Regions from separate parts of the Nonomuraea gerenzanensis genome, predicted to be linked through region 2. Evidence: predicted binding sites of a transcription regulator. Region 2 holds the regulator's gene; each other region holds the start of a gene.
What was found. The regulator HrcA, encoded in region 2, represses chaperone genes, less so after heat shock. The targets are predictions, from matches to a motif close to TTGGCACTCTCNNNNNGAGAGTGCCAA.

Region 1: a site for HrcA is predicted at 2,343-2,369, ahead of groES (co-chaperone GroES). Genes of this name have one in related genera too.
Region 3: a site for HrcA is predicted at 2,785-2,811, ahead of groL (chaperonin GroEL). Genes of this name have one in related genera too.

What each region holds. Positions count from the first base shown of each region.
Region 1 is NZ_CP084058.1:955,612-961,026, forward strand. Features, by position in the region: gene LCN96_RS05000 (apolipoprotein A1/A4/E domain-containing protein) at 1-807, opposite strand, end outside; gene LCN96_RS05005 (class I SAM-dependent methyltransferase) at 1,003-2,178, opposite strand; gene groES (co-chaperone GroES) at 2,459-2,770, shown strand; gene groL (chaperonin GroEL) at 2,843-4,462, shown strand; gene LCN96_RS05020 (DUF7711 family protein) at 4,556-5,152, shown strand.
Region 2 is NZ_CP084058.1:2,515,130-2,520,544, forward strand. Features, by position in the region: gene hemW (radical SAM family heme chaperone HemW) at 1-126, shown strand, start outside; gene LCN96_RS12055 (DUF4870 domain-containing protein) at 123-848, opposite strand; gene LCN96_RS12060 (DUF3097 domain-containing protein) at 845-1,654, opposite strand; gene LCN96_RS12065 (hypothetical protein) at 1,672-2,196, opposite strand; gene hrcA (heat-inducible transcriptional repressor HrcA) at 2,626-3,636, shown strand; gene dnaJ (molecular chaperone DnaJ) at 3,648-4,787, shown strand; gene LCN96_RS12080 (16S rRNA (uracil(1498)-N(3))-methyltransferase) at 4,784-5,415, shown strand, end outside.
Region 3 is NZ_CP084058.1:11,288,604-11,294,018, forward strand. Features, by position in the region: gene LCN96_RS52545 (YbhB/YbcL family Raf kinase inhibitor-like protein) at 1-319, shown strand, start outside; gene LCN96_RS52550 (hypothetical protein) at 496-840, opposite strand; gene groL (chaperonin GroEL) at 1,050-2,675, opposite strand; gene LCN96_RS52560 (cold-shock protein) at 3,003-3,203, opposite strand; gene LCN96_RS52565 (MoaD/ThiS family protein) at 3,446-3,721, opposite strand; gene thrC (threonine synthase) at 3,746-4,981, opposite strand; SAM riboswitch class I at 4,995-5,136, opposite strand; gene LCN96_RS52575 (RNA polymerase sigma factor) at 5,216-5,415, opposite strand, start outside.

The DNA.
Region 1 (5,415 bases), 1.6 Mb from region 2:
GTCGTCCAGGCGGGCGCTCAGCCGCTCGTCGGTGTCGTCGAGGCGGGTCGTGAGGCGCTGGTCGGTCTCGTCGAGGCGGGCGGTGAGGCGCTGGTCGGTCTCGTCGAGCCGGGCGGTGGTGCGCTGCTCGGCGGCCTCCACCTTGGCGGTGAGCTGCTCGGCCGTGCCCGCCAGGCGCTCGGTGACGCTCTCGGCCAGGTCGTTGACGACGTCCTCGACGCGGTCGGTGCGGGTGGCCAGCTCGGCCATCGACTTGTCGAGCCGGGTGAAGCGGCTGGCCGCGGCCTCCATGCTGGTGTTGAGCCCGGCCAGCTGGGTCGCGAAGTCGGACATGCCCTTGGTGATGCCGTGGGTGGTGTCGAGCACCGTCTGCAGGCGCTTGAGCGCCTCGTCCACGCTCTCGCCCACCGTGCCGAGGTCCGCCCACAGGCTCGGCAGCTCCGCCACGGGAGTCACCCGGGCGTCCACCTGGCCCACCTTCTCGCCCACGGCGTCCACGTGGTCGCGCACGGCCTCCACGTGCTGCGCCAGGCCCTCCGCCCACATCGGAGGCTTGGCGGAGATCTCGTCGAGCCGCCCGCTGACCGTCTCCAGCGTGCCGCTGAGACCTCCAAGCTCGCGTTCGCGCACCTCGCGCAGCAGCCACTCCATGCCTTCGAGCCGCTGGCGGATCTCGTCGAGCACGGCCCCCTGGGTGCGTTGCTCGTAGACATGGTCCTGAGCGGCACGGGCGAGCAGGTCTCGCATCCTCTTGGGGACGGCGTCGTAGCCGTTAGGAAGAAGGGCGGCGTGGTTGGAATGGTCCACCGAAAGCTCCTTCGCTCGCCGACGGTCTGCCGCGCAGCGGTGGGATAGGTCCGGTTTATCGTTGAAGGGTGAGAGCGCGGTCAACCGCAATAGGGCGGAGAACTCCTCGCCCGCCCACCTTAGCCTTTCGATCAAGGTCCGTCAGGGCTGAATTGAAAGATCGCGGTTAACGTACGGATGCCCGGGTTCGGTGATTCAGGCAGGTGAGGGGGCCTTGCAGAGGATTACCGAGGGTTTGTCGGCAATTCTGGTCAGCATGATGACCATGGATTTGTCGCCTTTGAGGCGCAAGTCGGCGCGCAGCCGTTCGATGTCCACGGCTGAGCCGCGCTTTTTGATGGTGACGTTTCCGATCTGTCGCTCGCGAAGGGCGGCGCGCAGTTTCTTCAGCGAAAAGGGAAGGACGTCGTCCACCTCGTACACCGACGCCCAAGGGGTGTCCACCCGCTCGTCGGCGGTGATGTAGGCGATCATCGGGTCGAGCAGCCTGCCGCCGACCAGCTCGGCCACCTCGCCGACCAGGTGCGCGCGCACGGCCGCGCCGTCCGGCTCGTAGACGAACCGGCCCGGCGGGCCGGTCGGGGCCCGCACGCCGGTGGCGGTCAGCGTGTGGCCGCCGGGCAGCAGGGTGGCCCGCCTGCCGCCCCCTGGGCCGGTCCACAGCGTGGCCTCCTTGACCTCGCCCTTGTACGACACCCACTCGGCCTCCGCGCCCTCGGGGATGAACTCGTACGGGATGCCCGGGGCGACCTTGAGGCAGGCCAGGCGCGCCCGGGAGAGCAGGCCGAGCACCACGGGCCAGGGCGGCGAGTAGGCCATGGGGTCGAACGTCCGGCCCCGGCCCGTCCGCCTGGCCGGGTCGGCGAACAGCACGTCGTAGTCCTCAGGCCTGACCTGCGCCGCGTCGGCCACGGTCACCGTCACCCGGTCGGCCAGCCCGAACGCCTGCGCGTTGGCCCTGGCCACGGCGACGGTCAGCGGGTCGGTGTCCACGGCCGTCACCGTGCAGCCGGCGCGGGCCAGCGCGAGCAGGTCACCCCCGACGCCGCAGCAGGCGTCGGCGACCCGGGGCGCGCCCGCGCCGTGCAGGGCGAGCAGGCGGCGGGCGCGGTGCTCGGCCACCTCCGCCCGCGTGGACTGCTCCAGCCCGTGCGGGGTGAAGAACATCCGCCCGGCGTCGGCGCCGAACTTGGCCCTGGCCCGCTCCCTGAGCCCGGCCTGGGTGAGCGCCGCCGAGGTGAGCGCCGCGTCGTACGTCCTGCGCAGGGTGGTGGCGGCGGCGACAGGGTCGGCGCCCGCCAGCTCCTCGGCCTCGGCCAGCGCGCGCCTGCCGCGCGGGGTCAGCAACTCGGTGAAGGCGTCGAGGTCCACGTCATCCGACGTTAGCGGCACCCGGAAGCGGCGGTGTCCGCCGGGCGGCGCGGCGGCGGCCGGGAGGTTCACGCACGTGGAAGACTGGACCATGCCAGGGGTCTGATCGCTCTCAGCAGACGCGTTCATGTTGACTGTCAAGCCCCTCTTGCATATGTTTCCTGTTGGCACTCTCCCCTTGAGAGTGCCAACGTGCGACGAGGCAGGTCTGACACCCGCGACGGCAGGCCCCGCTGGTCGCCTCTTCTAGATCATTCAAATCTGAAGGGGAGGTCCGATCGTGACGACCGCCACCAAGGTTCCCGTTAAGCCGCTCGGCGACCGCATTGTGGTCCAGCCGCTTGAGGCCGAGCAGACCACCGCTTCCGGCCTGGTCATCCCTGACACCGCCAAGGAGAAGCCGCAGGAGGGCAAGGTCCTCGCGGTGGGCCCGGGCAACTGGGACGAGGACGGCGACAAGCGGATTCCGCTCGACGTCTCGGAGGGCGACATCGTCCTCTACAGCAAGTACGGCGGCACCGAGGTCAAGTACGGCGGCGAGGAGTACCTCGTGCTCTCCGCCCGCGACGTTCTCGCGATCATCGAGAAGTAAGCCGGTTGTGTCGAGCCCCGGGCGCTCTTGAGGGCACCCGGGGCTTTCGACGCCAGGAGAGGACTTTCAGCAATGGCGAAGATCCTGGAGTTCGACGAGAACGCCCGCCGCGCTCTCGAGCGTGGCGTGAACGCCCTCGCGGACGCCGTGAAGGTAACCCTCGGCCCGCGTGGCCGCAACGTCGTCATCGACAAGAAGTTCGGTGCTCCGACGATCACGAACGACGGTGTGACCATCGCTCGTGAGATCGAGCTGGAGGAGCGCTACGAGAACCTCGGCGCCCAGCTCGCCAAGGAAGTTGCCACCAAGACCAACGACATCGCGGGTGACGGCACCACCACCGCGACCGTCCTGGCCCAGGCCATGGTCCGCGAGGGCCTGCGCAACGTGGCCGCCGGCGCCTCGCCGCTGTCGCTCAAGCGCGGCATCGACAAGGCCGCCAAGGCCGTCAGCGACAAGCTGCTGGCCAGCGCCCGCGAGGTCGGCGACAAGAAGGAGATCGCCAACGTCGCCACGATCTCCGCGCAGGACGCCCAGATCGGCGGCCTGATCGCCGAGGCGTTCGACAAGGTGGGCAAGGACGGTGTCCTCACCGTCGAAGAGTCCAACGCCATGGGCATGGAGCTCGAGTTCACCGAGGGCATGCAGTTCGACAAGGGCTACCTGTCGGCCTACATGGTGACCGACCCCGAGCGGATGGAGTCCGTCCTCGAGGACGCCTACATCCTGCTCACCCAGGGCAAGATCTCCTCCATCGCGGACTTCCTGCCGCTGCTGGAGAAGATCGCCCAGACGAAGAAGCCGCTCCTCGTGGTCGCCGAGGACGTCGAGGGCGAGGCCCTGGCCGTCCTGGTCACCAACAAGATCCGCGGCACCTTCACCTCCGTGGCCGTCAAGGCCCCGGGCTTCGGCGACCGCCGCAAGGCGATGCTGCAGGACATGGCCATCCTCACCGGCGGCCAGGTCGTCAGCGAGGAGGTCGGCCTCAAGCTGGAGCACGTCGGTCTCGAGGTGCTCGGCACGGCCCGCCGCGTCGTCGTCACCAAGGACGCCACGACCATCGTCGACGGCGCCGGTGACGCGCAGGCCATCGAGGACCGCGTCAAGGAGATCAAGATTGCCATCGAGCAGTCCGACTCCGACTGGGACCGCGAGAAGCTGCAGGAGCGCCTGGCCAAGCTCGCCGGCGGTGTGTGCGTGCTGCGCGTCGGCGCCGCCACCGAGGTGGAGCTGAAGGAGAAGAAGCACCGCCTCGAGGACGCGATCTCCGCGACGCGCGCCGCCATCGAGGAGGGCATCGTCTCCGGCGGTGGCTCCGCGCTGATCCACATCGGCAAGGACCTCGACGACCTCGGCCTCACGGGCGACGAGGCCACCGGTGTCGGCATCGTGCGCCGCGCGCTGGTCGAGCCGGCCCGCTGGATCGCCGAGAACGCCGGTCTCGAGGGCTACGTGGTGACGCACAAGGTGGCCGAGCTGGAGGCCGGTCACGGTCTCAACGCCGCCACCGGCGAGTACGTGAACCTGCTCGACCAGGGCGTCATCGACCCGGTCAAGGTCACGCGCTCGGCCGTGCAGAACGCCGCTTCGATCGCGGGCATGCTGCTCACCACCGAGGCGCTCGTGGTGGACAAGCCCGAGGAGGAGGCCCCGGCCGCCGGCCAGGGTCACGGTCACGGCCACGGCCACTGACCGCGCCTTCCGTTCCGTTACGGCCCGCACCCGGAGGGGTGCGGGCCGTACGGCGTTTCATGGCCCTGAGCGGCCGGGTCCTACGCTGGGGACATGAGGTACGCGCGGGCGGTGGAGCGGCTGGGGATGCTGGCCGAGGCGTGCGAGCAGACCAGGCGGCTGCCGGCGCTGGAGCCGTTCCTGCGCGAGGCGCACGTGTTCGGCGCGCTGACGCAGGGCGCCGAATCGCTCGACGAGCTGGAGGTCGCCTTCGTGCTCAACCTGCCGCCCGAGGAGGTCGCCTGGGGCACGCACCCGCCGAGCACGGCCTGGCTGGTGGACTTCCTGCGGCTGGACGAGGGTGGCATCGCCTACTGGTGGCGCTCGCACCGCGAGCCGGTGGCCAACCACCACATCACGGAGCCGGTGCGGTTCTGGTCGCTGGACGGGGTGGAGCGGGACGTGCTGGAGGCGCTGAGGGAGCGGCGACTCGGGGCGCTGCACGGCGCTGTGCGCCCCGGGAGCGGCGATCGGGTGGCCCCGGTCGCGGAGGAGCTGGCGGCGGCCCTGGAGCACCTCAGGGCGGTGCACGGGGCGTACTGGGACCGGCAGTGGCGGCGGGAGCACCGGAGCCTGCGGCGCTATCCGGAGCACCACCTGTGGGAGGCCGTGCGGGGATATCTGGAGCTGCTCGACTTGCGGGACGAGTGAAGCGTCGGGTGATCTGAGGGCTGCCGATGGCATGTCCGGTGTGGGCGGGATGGGGGGAAGTGGGGGAAAAGGTGGCTTATTGGAGTAAACCGAGAGTGTGCGTTAAGCGTCTGCGGTCTGACAAATGTCGCGCATTCCGGCTTATCGCCTGAAACATTATGTCAGTATAAAGGCTTAGTGTGGTCGTTTGATTACTAACGGTTATCGTCGCTTCAATGTGACCAATCCGTAGCCGTTCGCTATGACGACAGGCCGGATCAGTG
Region 2 (5,415 bases):
ACCACCGTGGCGAGCGCGCTGGCCCGCGGGCTGCTGGAGCCGGAGCCGTTCAAGCGGGGGCGGCTGGTGCTGACCCTGCAGGGGCGGCTGCTGGCCGACGCGCTGATCCTGGACCTGCTCGGCTAGCTGATCATCCGGATGGAGAGCGGGTAGCGGTAGGGCTGGCCCTTCTGCGCGGCCATCGCCGCCTGGATGTGGAAGATCAGCGACAGGATCCAGATGACCGGCAGCAGCGCGATGCCGATGAACACGACCGTCAGGATGCCCGAGATCAGGTAGCCGATGAACATCGTGATCTGGAAGTTGAGCGCCTCCGCCGACTGGTCCCTGACGTAGGGGGACTCGTCCTTCTTCATCAGGTAGATGATCAGCGGGCCGATCCACGAGACCAGCAGGCCCAGCAGGTGGGACAGCATCGCCATCGTGGTGTCGTCGCTGCCGGGACGGGGGCCGAACCTGCCCGGGATGTACGGCTCGCCCCGGCCGGGGGCGTACCCGTAGCCGGGTGGCTGGTTCGGGGGCGGGGCGTAGCCTCCGGGAGGAGGGTGACCACCGGGCGGCGGGTATCCACCGGGAGGAGGGTAGCCCCCCGGCGGAGGGTAACCGCCCGGCTGGCCGTAGCCGGAGGGCGGCTGCCGGCCGAAGCTCGGCGCGGAGCCGGGCTGCTGCCCGTACGGGGCCTGCTGGTCATAGGACGGCTGCCCGTAGGCCGGTTGCTGGCCGGAGGAGGGACCCTGAGGCCCGTAGCCCGGCTGCTGGGGGCCGGAGCCCTGGGCGGGCGGGAGGTCCTCGGGCGTGACCCTGCGGGTGGCGTCGTCGTCGGGCGGCTGGGGCGGGTCCTGGCTCATGGTGTCTCCGTAACGAAGTCGATCAGTTCCTCGACCCGGCCGAGCAGCTCCGGCTCCAGGTCCGTGTACGTCGAGACGGCGCCGAGGATCCGCCGCCACGCCTGCGCGGGCTCCACGCGCCAGCCGAGCGCGGCGATGACGCCCTCCTTCCACGGCACTCCGCGCGGCACGTCCGGCCAGGCGGGGATGCGCAGCACGGACGGCTTGACCGCCTGCCAGATGTCGATGAACGGGTGCCCGACCACCAGCACGTCCGGCGAGGTGATCCCGGCGGCGATCCGGCTCTCCTTGGACCCCGGCACGAGGTGGTCGACCAGCACGCCCAGCCGGCGGCCCGGCTCGGGGCCGAACTCCTCGACGATGGCCGGCAGGTCGTCCACGCCCTCCAGGTACTCGACCACGACCCCTTCGACCCGCAGGTCGTGCCCCCAGATCTTCTCCACCAGGGCGGCGTCGTGCACGCCTTCGACGTAGATCCGGCTCTCCCTGGCGACCCTGGCCCGCAGCCCCTCCACGGCGATCGAGCCGGACGCGCTGCGCCGGGGCCCCGCCGGTGCGGCCGCCGCAGGGCGTACCAGGGTCACGGGGCGGCCCTCCAGCAGGAAGGCGGCGGGTGCGAGCGGGAACAGGCGGCGCTTGCCGAACCGGTCCTCCAGCGTGACGGCCTCCTTGTCGCAGGCCACCACGGCGCCGCAGAAGCCGCTGTCGGCGTCCTCCACGACGAGGTCCTGCTCGGCGGGCACTTTCGGGATCTTCCCCTTGCCCGGCCGCCGCCAATTTCCCGCCAGTACATCGCCCTCGTACACACGGGGACCGTAGCAAATCACCCGCTGACCGCAAGGCGCTTGCGGGCACCGCTGCGCCGGACCAGCACGGTGATGGTGCCGCCGATCGCGACGAGCAGCCCCGCTCCGGGGATCAGGAACAGCGCGGCCAGCCCGCCGGTGATCCCGCCCACGGCGGAGAAGGCGTCGCGGCCCACGCCGTACCGTACGGCGGCCTGCTCCTGGTTGGTGCAGGTGAGCTGGTAGTCGCCCTTGGCCGGCGCGTTGATGACCAGGAACTGCTCCCACACCGCGCCGTTCACCGTGACCTTCTGCGACCCCGTGGTCCTGGCCAGCTTGGCCTGCCCGCTGATGGAGCACTCGTAGCGGACCTGGGTGTCGCTGGCGATGTAGACGCCGGGCTTGTCGGCCGGGTCGACCGGCACCGTGACGCTCTCGCCGGACGCGAACGTCCTGGTCGGAGCCAGATCCGCCACGCTGGTCACCACGCCGCCGGTGAACAGCAGCGCGCCGGCCACCCCGCACGCCAGGAACACGCCCCAGACCGCCACGAGCCACCACAAGCTGGGCTTTATGGCTTTGGAGTTGTTTCGTGGTGGAAATTGTGCTTGTTGGCCGTATTGTCCGTACTGAGGTGGCGGGCCGAACTGGGTGGCCTCACCGTGCTGCGGTGGAGCCTGCCCGGACGGTGGTTGCCAGTACGGCGGAGGAGGCGGGGGACCGGGCTGGGACCCCGGCTGCGGGCCGTACTGGGGAGGCCGCGGCGGCGGACCGGGGTAGGGACCCTGCCCAGGCGGCGGGCCGTACGACGGAGGCCGGGAATCGTCGGTCATATCGGCAAGTGTGAGGCCTGTCGCTTCGAAGAAGCTAGAAGCAGGATGAGGGACGCGGTGTTATCGCACCTTGTGGGCGAGAGCCGTACACTTGGCACTCGGGAACACAGAGTGCTAGACCTCGCGTTCCTGATATGGACAGAGGCAGGAGGTGAGCACGTGCTCGACGATAGAAAGCTGGCGGTGCTCCGCGCCATTGTCGAAGACTACGTGTCCACCAACGAACCGGTGGGCTCCAAGGCACTCGCCGAGCGTCACAACCTGAAGGTCTCCCCGGCGACGGTCAGGAACGACATGGCCGCGCTGGAGGAGGAAGGCTACATCACCCAGCCGCACACCAGCGCGGGCCGCGTGCCGACGGACAAGGGCTACCGCCTGTTCGTCGACCGGCTCTCGCAGGTCAAGCCGTTGTCGGGGGCCGAGCGCAGGGCGATCGAGACGTTCCTGGCCGGCGCGGTCGACCTCGACGACGTGGTCACCCGCACGGTCCGGCTGCTCGCGCAGCTGACCAGGCAGGTGGCGGTCGTGCAGTATCCGACGCTGACCCGTTCCACCGTCAGGCACGTCGAGCTGGTCCCGCTCACGGACCGGCGCGTCATGCTCGTGCTGATCACCAACACCGGCCGCGTCGAGCAGCGGGTGGTCGATCTGCCCGAGGTGGTGGAGGAGACCCGGATCGCGCACCTGCGCGCCGTGCTCAACGCCTGCCTCGACGGCTGCGGCCTGAGCAGCGTGCCCGACCTGGTCGCCGACCTGCCCGAGCGGCTGGCCCCAGAAGACCGGCCCGCCGCGGTCACGATCCTGTCCGTGCTGCTGGAGACGCTGGTCGAGCGGCACGACGAGAAGATCGTGTTCGCGGGCGCCGCCAATCTCGCCGGCGCCGACTTCGCCACCGGCCTGCGCGACGTGCTGGAGGCACTGGAGGAGCAGGTCGTGCTCATCCGGTTGCTCGGCGAGACTTCCGACACCCCGTCCGCGCTCACCGTGCGCATCGGCGCGGAAAACCCGTACCTGCGGGGGACATCCGTCGTCGCGACCGGATACGGTTCTGGCGACAACCAACTGGCCCGGCTCGGTGTGCTGGGGCCGACCAGGATGGACTATCCCGTGACGATGGGCGCCGTACGCGCGGTGGCACGCTACGTCAGCCAGATCCTGGCTGCATCATAAGAGGTCGATAAGTGGCAAACAGCGACTACTACGCCACCCTCGGGGTGCGCCGTGACGCAAGTCAGGATGAGATCAAGAAGGCCTACCGCCGACTCGCCCGCGAGCTGCACCCCGACGTGAACCCCGATCCTGAGACCCAGGAGCGGTTCAAGGAGATCACGCAGGCCTACGAGGTGCTGTCCGACCCGAACAAGCGCCAGATGTACGACCTGGGTGGCGACCCCTTCGGCGGCGCGGGAGCAGCCGCCGGCGCGGGCGGTTTCGGCGCGGGCTTCCCGTTCAGCGACATCATGGACGCCTTCTTCGGCACCGCGACCGGCGCCAGAGGCCCCCGCTCCCGGGCCCGCAGGGGCCGCAACGCCACCATCCGGGTCGAGCTGGACCTGCGCGAGACCGCGTTCGGCACCACCCGCGAGCTGGTCGTCGACACGGCCGTGCTCTGCGAGGTGTGCCACGGCGCCGGCGCCGCACCGGGCACCCACCCCGACACCTGCGACATGTGCAACGGCCGCGGCGAGATCTCCCAGGTCACCCGCTCCTTCCTGGGGCAGGTCATGACCTCGCGGCCGTGCCCGCAGTGCGGCGGTTTCGGCACCATCATCCGCCACCCCTGCCAGGAGTGCTCCGGCGACGGCCGCGTGCGCACCCGCCGTACCATCAAGGTCCGCATCCCGGCGGGCGTCGAGGACGGCACCCACATCCAGCTCGCCGGCGAGGGCGAGGTCGGCCCCGGCGGCGGCCCGCCCGGAGACCTCTTCCTGGAGATCGTCGAGCGCAACCACGAGATCTTCGAACGGCGCGGCGACGACCTCCACTGCACCGTCCAGATCCCGATGACCGCCGCCGCGCTCGGCACCATCCTCACGGTCGAGACACTCGACGGCGCCGAAGAGGTGGACGTCCGCCCCGGCACGCAGTCCGGGCAGGTCATCACCATGTACGGCAGGGGCGTGCAGCGGCTCAACGAGTCCGGCAGGGGCGACCTGCTGATCCACGTCAACGTCGAGACCCCCACCCGCCTCGACACCGCGCAGGAGGACCTGCTGCGCGAGCTGGCCAAGCAGCGGGGCGAGGAGCGGCCGCCGGGCAAGTTCGCGCCGGGGCAGCAGGGCTTCTTCTCGCGGCTGCGCGACGCCTTCAACGGCCGGTGACGGTCCCGGTCTTCCTGGCTCAGGGCCTCGACGGCCCTGAGCTGACCCTCGACGGGCCCGAGGGGCGGCACGCGGCCTCCGTGCGCCGCCTGCGCCCCGGCGAGCGCGTCGACCTGACCGACGGCGCCGGCGCAGTGGCCGAGTGCGTCGTGCGCGAGACGCTGAAGGACGCGCTCCGCCTGGACGTGCTGCGCCGCTACGACGTCGAGGCCCCCCGGCCCCGGCTCGTCGTCGTCCAGGGGCTGCCCAAGGGCGACAGGGGCGAGCTGGCGGTCGAGATGATGACCGAGGCGGGCGTGGACGTCATCGTCCCCTGGGCCGCCGCGCGCAGCATCACGCAGTGGAAGGGCGACAAGGTCGCCAAGGCGCTCGGACGCTGGCGCTCCACCGCCCGCGAGGCGGGCAAGCAGGCCCGCCGCTTCCACCTGCCCGAGGTGACGGACCTGGCCTCCACCAAACAGGTCGAGCGGCTGCTGTCGGAGGCCGCGCTGGGGCTGGTGCTGCACGAGGAGGCGGCCGAGCCGCTGTCCGGCGTGGCCCTGCCCGCGGGCGGCGACATCGTCATGGTCGTGGGGCCGGAGGGCGGGGTCTCGGAGGAGGAGCTGGCCGGGTTCAGCGCCGCCAAGGC
Region 3 (5,415 bases), 3.2 Mb from region 2:
GACGGGCAGCGGGTTCTGGCACTGGGTCCTGTTCGACCTGCCCGCCTCGGTGACCGAGCTGGCCACCGGCGCGGGCACGGCGCCCGACTTCAAGGGCCTGCCGGAGGGCGCCGTCCACGCCCGCAACGACTACGGCCTCAAGGCGTACGGCGGCGCGGCCCCGCCCCCCGGTGACCCGCACCGTTACGTGTTCACGGTGCACGCGCTGGGTGTGGACAAGCTGGGCGTGGACAGCGACGCCAGCCCGGCGGTGGTGGGCTTCAACATCACCGCCAACACCCTGGCCAGGGGGCACGTCGTCGCCCACTTCGGCGTCTGACCCACCCGCCACCGGCACCGGGCGCCGGGCTCCGGCCCGGCACCCGGTGGGCGGTCACGGCTAGCCTCGGCAGCCGAACAGCCGACACGCAGTATGGGTCAGCAGCCGAGCCGGCCGAAGCGACCGAAGCGGCCGACGTGGCCCGGCGTGGCCGAAGCGGCCCGGCGTGGCCGGGGTCAGCGGCCCAGGGCGGCCGCCGGGCAGCCCACCAGCTCGGGCAGCACCTGGTCGAGGAGCGGGATGCCGAAGCCCCCCTCGGGCGCGCAGATGGGCATGTGCAGCTCGCGCGGCAGCACGATGTCCGGCGTCGACCGCCTGTCGATGTGCACCCGGGTCCCCGGCTCGCCGGCCGCATCCGACTTGGCCTCCATCTCCTCGGCGTGCGCCCGGTTCTCCGCCTCGTCGGCGCGCGCCCGGGCCGCGATCTCGTCGGCGTGCGCCTCGGCCTCCGCCTCCTCGCCGGCGTCCACCGGGACGAACAGGGCGGACCAGTGGTCATCGGCGTGCGCCGGAGCGGTCACGGCGAACGCGGCGGCCAGTGTCAGGGCCGCGATGCCGAAAATACGCGTGCTGCGGAAAAGCACTGTGTGCTCCTTCGGTCGAGGTTGGGCGCCACCACCTTCCCTCACTCCAAGTAATCGATCAATTGTGAAACGTAATAGCAGATAAACAAAACAAGAGCGGCCCGGAAAAGCCCGGGCCGCCCTTCGTCCGTACGACGCGATTAGACCTAGAAGTCCATGTCGCCACCGCCCGGCATGGCCGGGGCGGCGGGGGTCTTCTCGGGCTTCTCGGCGATGACGGCCTCGGTGGTCAGGAACAGCGCCGCGATGGAGGCGGCGTTCTGCAGCGCGGAGCGCGTCACCTTGGCCGGGTCGATGATGCCCGACTCGAACATGTTGACGTACTCGCCGGAGGCCGCGTTGAGGCCCTCACCCGGGGTGAGGTTGCGTACCTTCTCAACCACGACGCCGCCCTCGAGACCGGCGTTGACGGCGATCTGCTTGAGCGGCTCCTCCAGCGCCTTCTTGACGATGGCGGCACCGGTGGCCTCGTCGCCGTTGAGCTCCAGCTTGTCGAAGGCCTTGGCGCCGGCCTGCAGCAGCGCCACGCCACCGCCGGGCACGATGCCCTCCTCGACGGCCGCCTTGGCGTTGCGGACGGCGTCCTCGATGCGGTGCTTGCGCTCCTTCAGCTCGACCTCGGTCGCCGCACCGGCCTTGATGACGGCCACGCCGCCGGCCAGCTTGGCCAGCCGCTCCTGCAGCTTCTCGCGGTCGTAGTCGGAGTCGGTGCGCTCGATCTCGGCGCGGATCTCGTTGACCCGGCCGGAGATCTGCTCGGCGTCGCCGGCACCGTCGACGATGGTGGTCTCGTCCTTGGTCACCACGACCTTACGGGCGCGGCCCAGCAGGTCGAGGGTGGCGGTCTCGAGCTTGAGGCCGACCTCCTCGGCGATGACCTGGCCACCGGTCAGGATCGCGATGTCGTTCAGCATCGCCTTGCGGCGGTCGCCGAAGCCCGGCGCCTTGACGGCGACGGAGCGGAACAGGCCGCGGATCTTGTTGACCACCAGGGTCGCCAGGGCCTCGCCCTCGACGTCCTCGGCGATGATCAGCAGCGGCTTGCCGGACTGCACGACCTTGTCGAGCAGCGGCAGCAGGTCCTTGTTGGCCGAGACCTTGCTGTTGACGATCAGGATGTACGGGTCCTCGAGCACGGCCTCCATGCGGTCGGAGTCCGTGACGAAGTACATCGACGTCATGCCCTTGTCGAAGCGCATGCCCTCGGTGAGCTCGAGCTCGAGGCCGAAGGTGTTGCTCTCCTCGACGGTGATGACGCCTTCCTTGCCGACCTTGTCCATCGCCTCGGCGATGAGCGAGCCGATCTCGGCGTCGGCGGCGGAGATGGAGGCGGTCGAAGCGATCTGCTCCTTGGTCTCCACATCCTTGGCCAGCTTGGAGAGCTCCTCGCTGACGCGCTCGACGGCCGCCTCGATGCCCTTCTTCAGGGCCATCGGGTTGGCGCCGGCGGCGACGTTGCGCAGGCCCTCGCGCACCAGCGCCTGGGCGAGCACGGTGGCGGTGGTGGTGCCGTCACCAGCGACGTCGTCCGTCTTCTTGGCGACTTCCTTGACCAGCTCAGCGCCGATCTTCTCCCAAGGGTCCTCGAGCTCGATCTCCTTGGCGATGGACACACCGTCGTTGGTGATCGTGGGAGCGCCCCACTTCTTCTCCAGTACGACGTTGCGGCCCTTGGGGCCGAGGGTCACCTTGACGGCGTCGGCGAGCTGGTTCATACCGCGCTCGAGACCGCGCCGGGCGTCCTCGTCAAACGCGATCATCTTGGCTGCCATAAGGCTAGACCTCCCAGATGCAGGGTGGCTTGTCGTGGACCGAGCCGACGCCCGCGACGGCATGGGTCCACATCTCCGTGCGGCAGACCCCATCGTCTCGATCCGGTCGTTGGCACTCTGCTGCACAGAGTGCCAACGAACTGTTTAGCACTCTACCCTGCCGAGTGCAAGCGAACGCCACTCCGCCCGGCATTCCCGCCCAGGTCAGTCAGTCGGTGCGGCGAGCCGCGGGAGCGACCCGCCGCACACGAGTCGGCGAAAGAGAGGTGACGGCTCGCACGGACTGCGTTGCCGTGCGATCCCGTCCGGTGCACACCAGCTCGACGTTCAGACCGCGCGGACGGACTCCGCCTGCGGCCCCTTCTGGCCCTGCGTGATCTCGAACTCGACACGCTGCCCCTGTTCGAGAGAGCGGTACCCGTCCATCAGGATCGCTGAGTAATGGACGAATACATCTTTACCACCGTCTACCGCGATGAAGCCGTAGCCCTTGTCCGCGTTGAACCACTTGACGGTGCCCTGCGCCACTTCCGACTCCTCTTACTGGTCTCCCAGATCTCGCCCATTCCTCCGCGGGACCTGTAATCGTATGACTTAACGGAAAAGCAGCCAGACGATCGCCCTCGACCATACCTGTGGCACGGGGTTTGGCAACAGAGTCAATCCGCAAACCGCCTATTTCTTCGCAGTACGGGTGGTTCAACGTTGAATTGCCCCTGGAAAAGGAGAAGGCGCCCACTAGGGGCGCCTTCAAGGGTGGGTCTGCGGGCTCAGCCGCCCGCGACCGCCGGGATGATGGAGATCTGAGTGCCCTCAGGGGCTGGAGTGTCGAGCCCTTCGGCGAAACGGACGTCCTCTTCCCCAACGTAAACGTTGACGAAACGACGAATCTTGCCCGATTCATCCAGAATTCTCGCGCCGATCCCCGGGTAGTCGGAGTCGAGCTTGGCGAGCACGTCACGAAGAGTCGCGCCCTCGCCACTGACCTCCGCGTTCCCCCCGGTGTATGTGCGCAGAATGGTGGGAATCCGCACAGAAACGCTCATGGTACTAATCGCCTTTCCTGGTTGTCAGACAGTCGCGCGGAACGCGTCGAGAGAGGGCTTGATCACGGCCGTGGGCTGCACGGACTCGCCGCCGAGCACGTCGAGCGTCTTCAGCCCGTCGCCGGTGTTGAGCACCACGGTCTCCGCCTCGGGGTCGAGCACCCCGCTCTCGGTGAGCTTCTTCAGCACGCCGACGGTGACCCCGCCGGCGGTCTCGGCGAAGATGCCCTCGGTCGAGGCCAGCAGCTTCATCGCGGCCACGATCTCGGCGTCCGTGACGTCCTCGACGCCACCTCCGGTGCGCCGGGCGATGTCCAGCACGTACGGCCCGTCGGCGGGGTTGCCGATGGCCAGCGACTTGGCGATGGTGTCGGGCTTGACCGGCTGCACGACGTCGTGGCCGGCCTTGTAGGCGGTGGAGACCGGCGAGCACCCGGCGGCCTGGGCCCCGAACACCTTGTACGGGGTGTCCTCCACCAGGCCCAGCTTGATCAGCTCCTTGAAGCCCTTGTCGATCTTCGTGAGCTGCGAGCCGGAGGCGATGGGGATGATGATCTGCTCCGGCAGCCGCCAGCCGAGCTGCTCGGCGATCTCGTACGCGAGCGTCTTGGAGCCCTCGGCGTAGTACGGCCGCAGGTTCACGTTGACGAAGCCCCACTTGTCGCCCATGGGGTCGCCGATCAGCTCCGAGCAGAACCGGTTGACCTCGTCGTAGGTGCCGTCGATGCCGATCAGCCGCCCGCCGAACACGCGCGCCATGGTGATCTTGGCTTGCTCCAGGTTGGCCGGGATGAACACGCACGCGTCGAGCCCGGCCCGCGCGGCGGCGGCGGTGACGGCGCCGGCGAGGTTGCCCGTGGAGGAGCAGGAGAGCGTGTGAAAGCCGAAGTTGCGCGCCGCCTCGACGGCCATGGCCACGACCCGGTCCTTGAAGGAGTGGGTGGGGTTGCCGGAGTCGTCCTTCACGTAAAGGGACTTGATGCCGAGCGCGCGGCCCAGGTTTCCGGCCTTGACCAATTTCGTCCAACCGGGGTTCATATTCGGCTTACTGGCCACGTCCGAGGGAACGGGCAGCAGCGAGCGGTAACGCCAGATGTTGGCGGGACCCGATTCGATCTCCGCGCGGGTCACGTCACCGAAGTCGTAGGCCGCCTCCAGCGGCCCGAAACACTCCTGGCACGCGAAGCTGGGGCCCAGCGGGTAGCGGGCGCCGCACTCGCGGCAGGACAGAGCGACGGCAGGACCAAAGTCGAGCGACATGAAGCGAGGCCTTCCCTCATCTTCGCCCACGGCCACCTTGACCGCGAACCGGAATTGGCACCTTGTCCCGGTCGGCCTCGCCAGGTCGCGAGTCGAAAGCCGGGAGGGTTGCCGGGGCTTCGCAGGGCCGGTCCCTCCACCCCTCTGGATGAGCAATATGAAGTTGTTGAAATGGACTCTACCCGCTTAAGTGCCCGAAATTACCACCCGTCTCAACATGCGAGACAAGCAGTCTCAGCGATAGTCCTCGCCCAGCACACCCTGCACGTATTTACGGGCCTGATGGATCCGCGACTTCGCCGTGCCCAGCGGGATGTTCAGCTGCTCGGCCACCTCGTTGTAGTCGAGCTGGACGATGTCGCGCAACACGAGGGCTTGCGCCAGGTCCGGCTTGTCGGCCTCCAGCGCCTCCATCGCGTCGAGCAGGTCGAGCC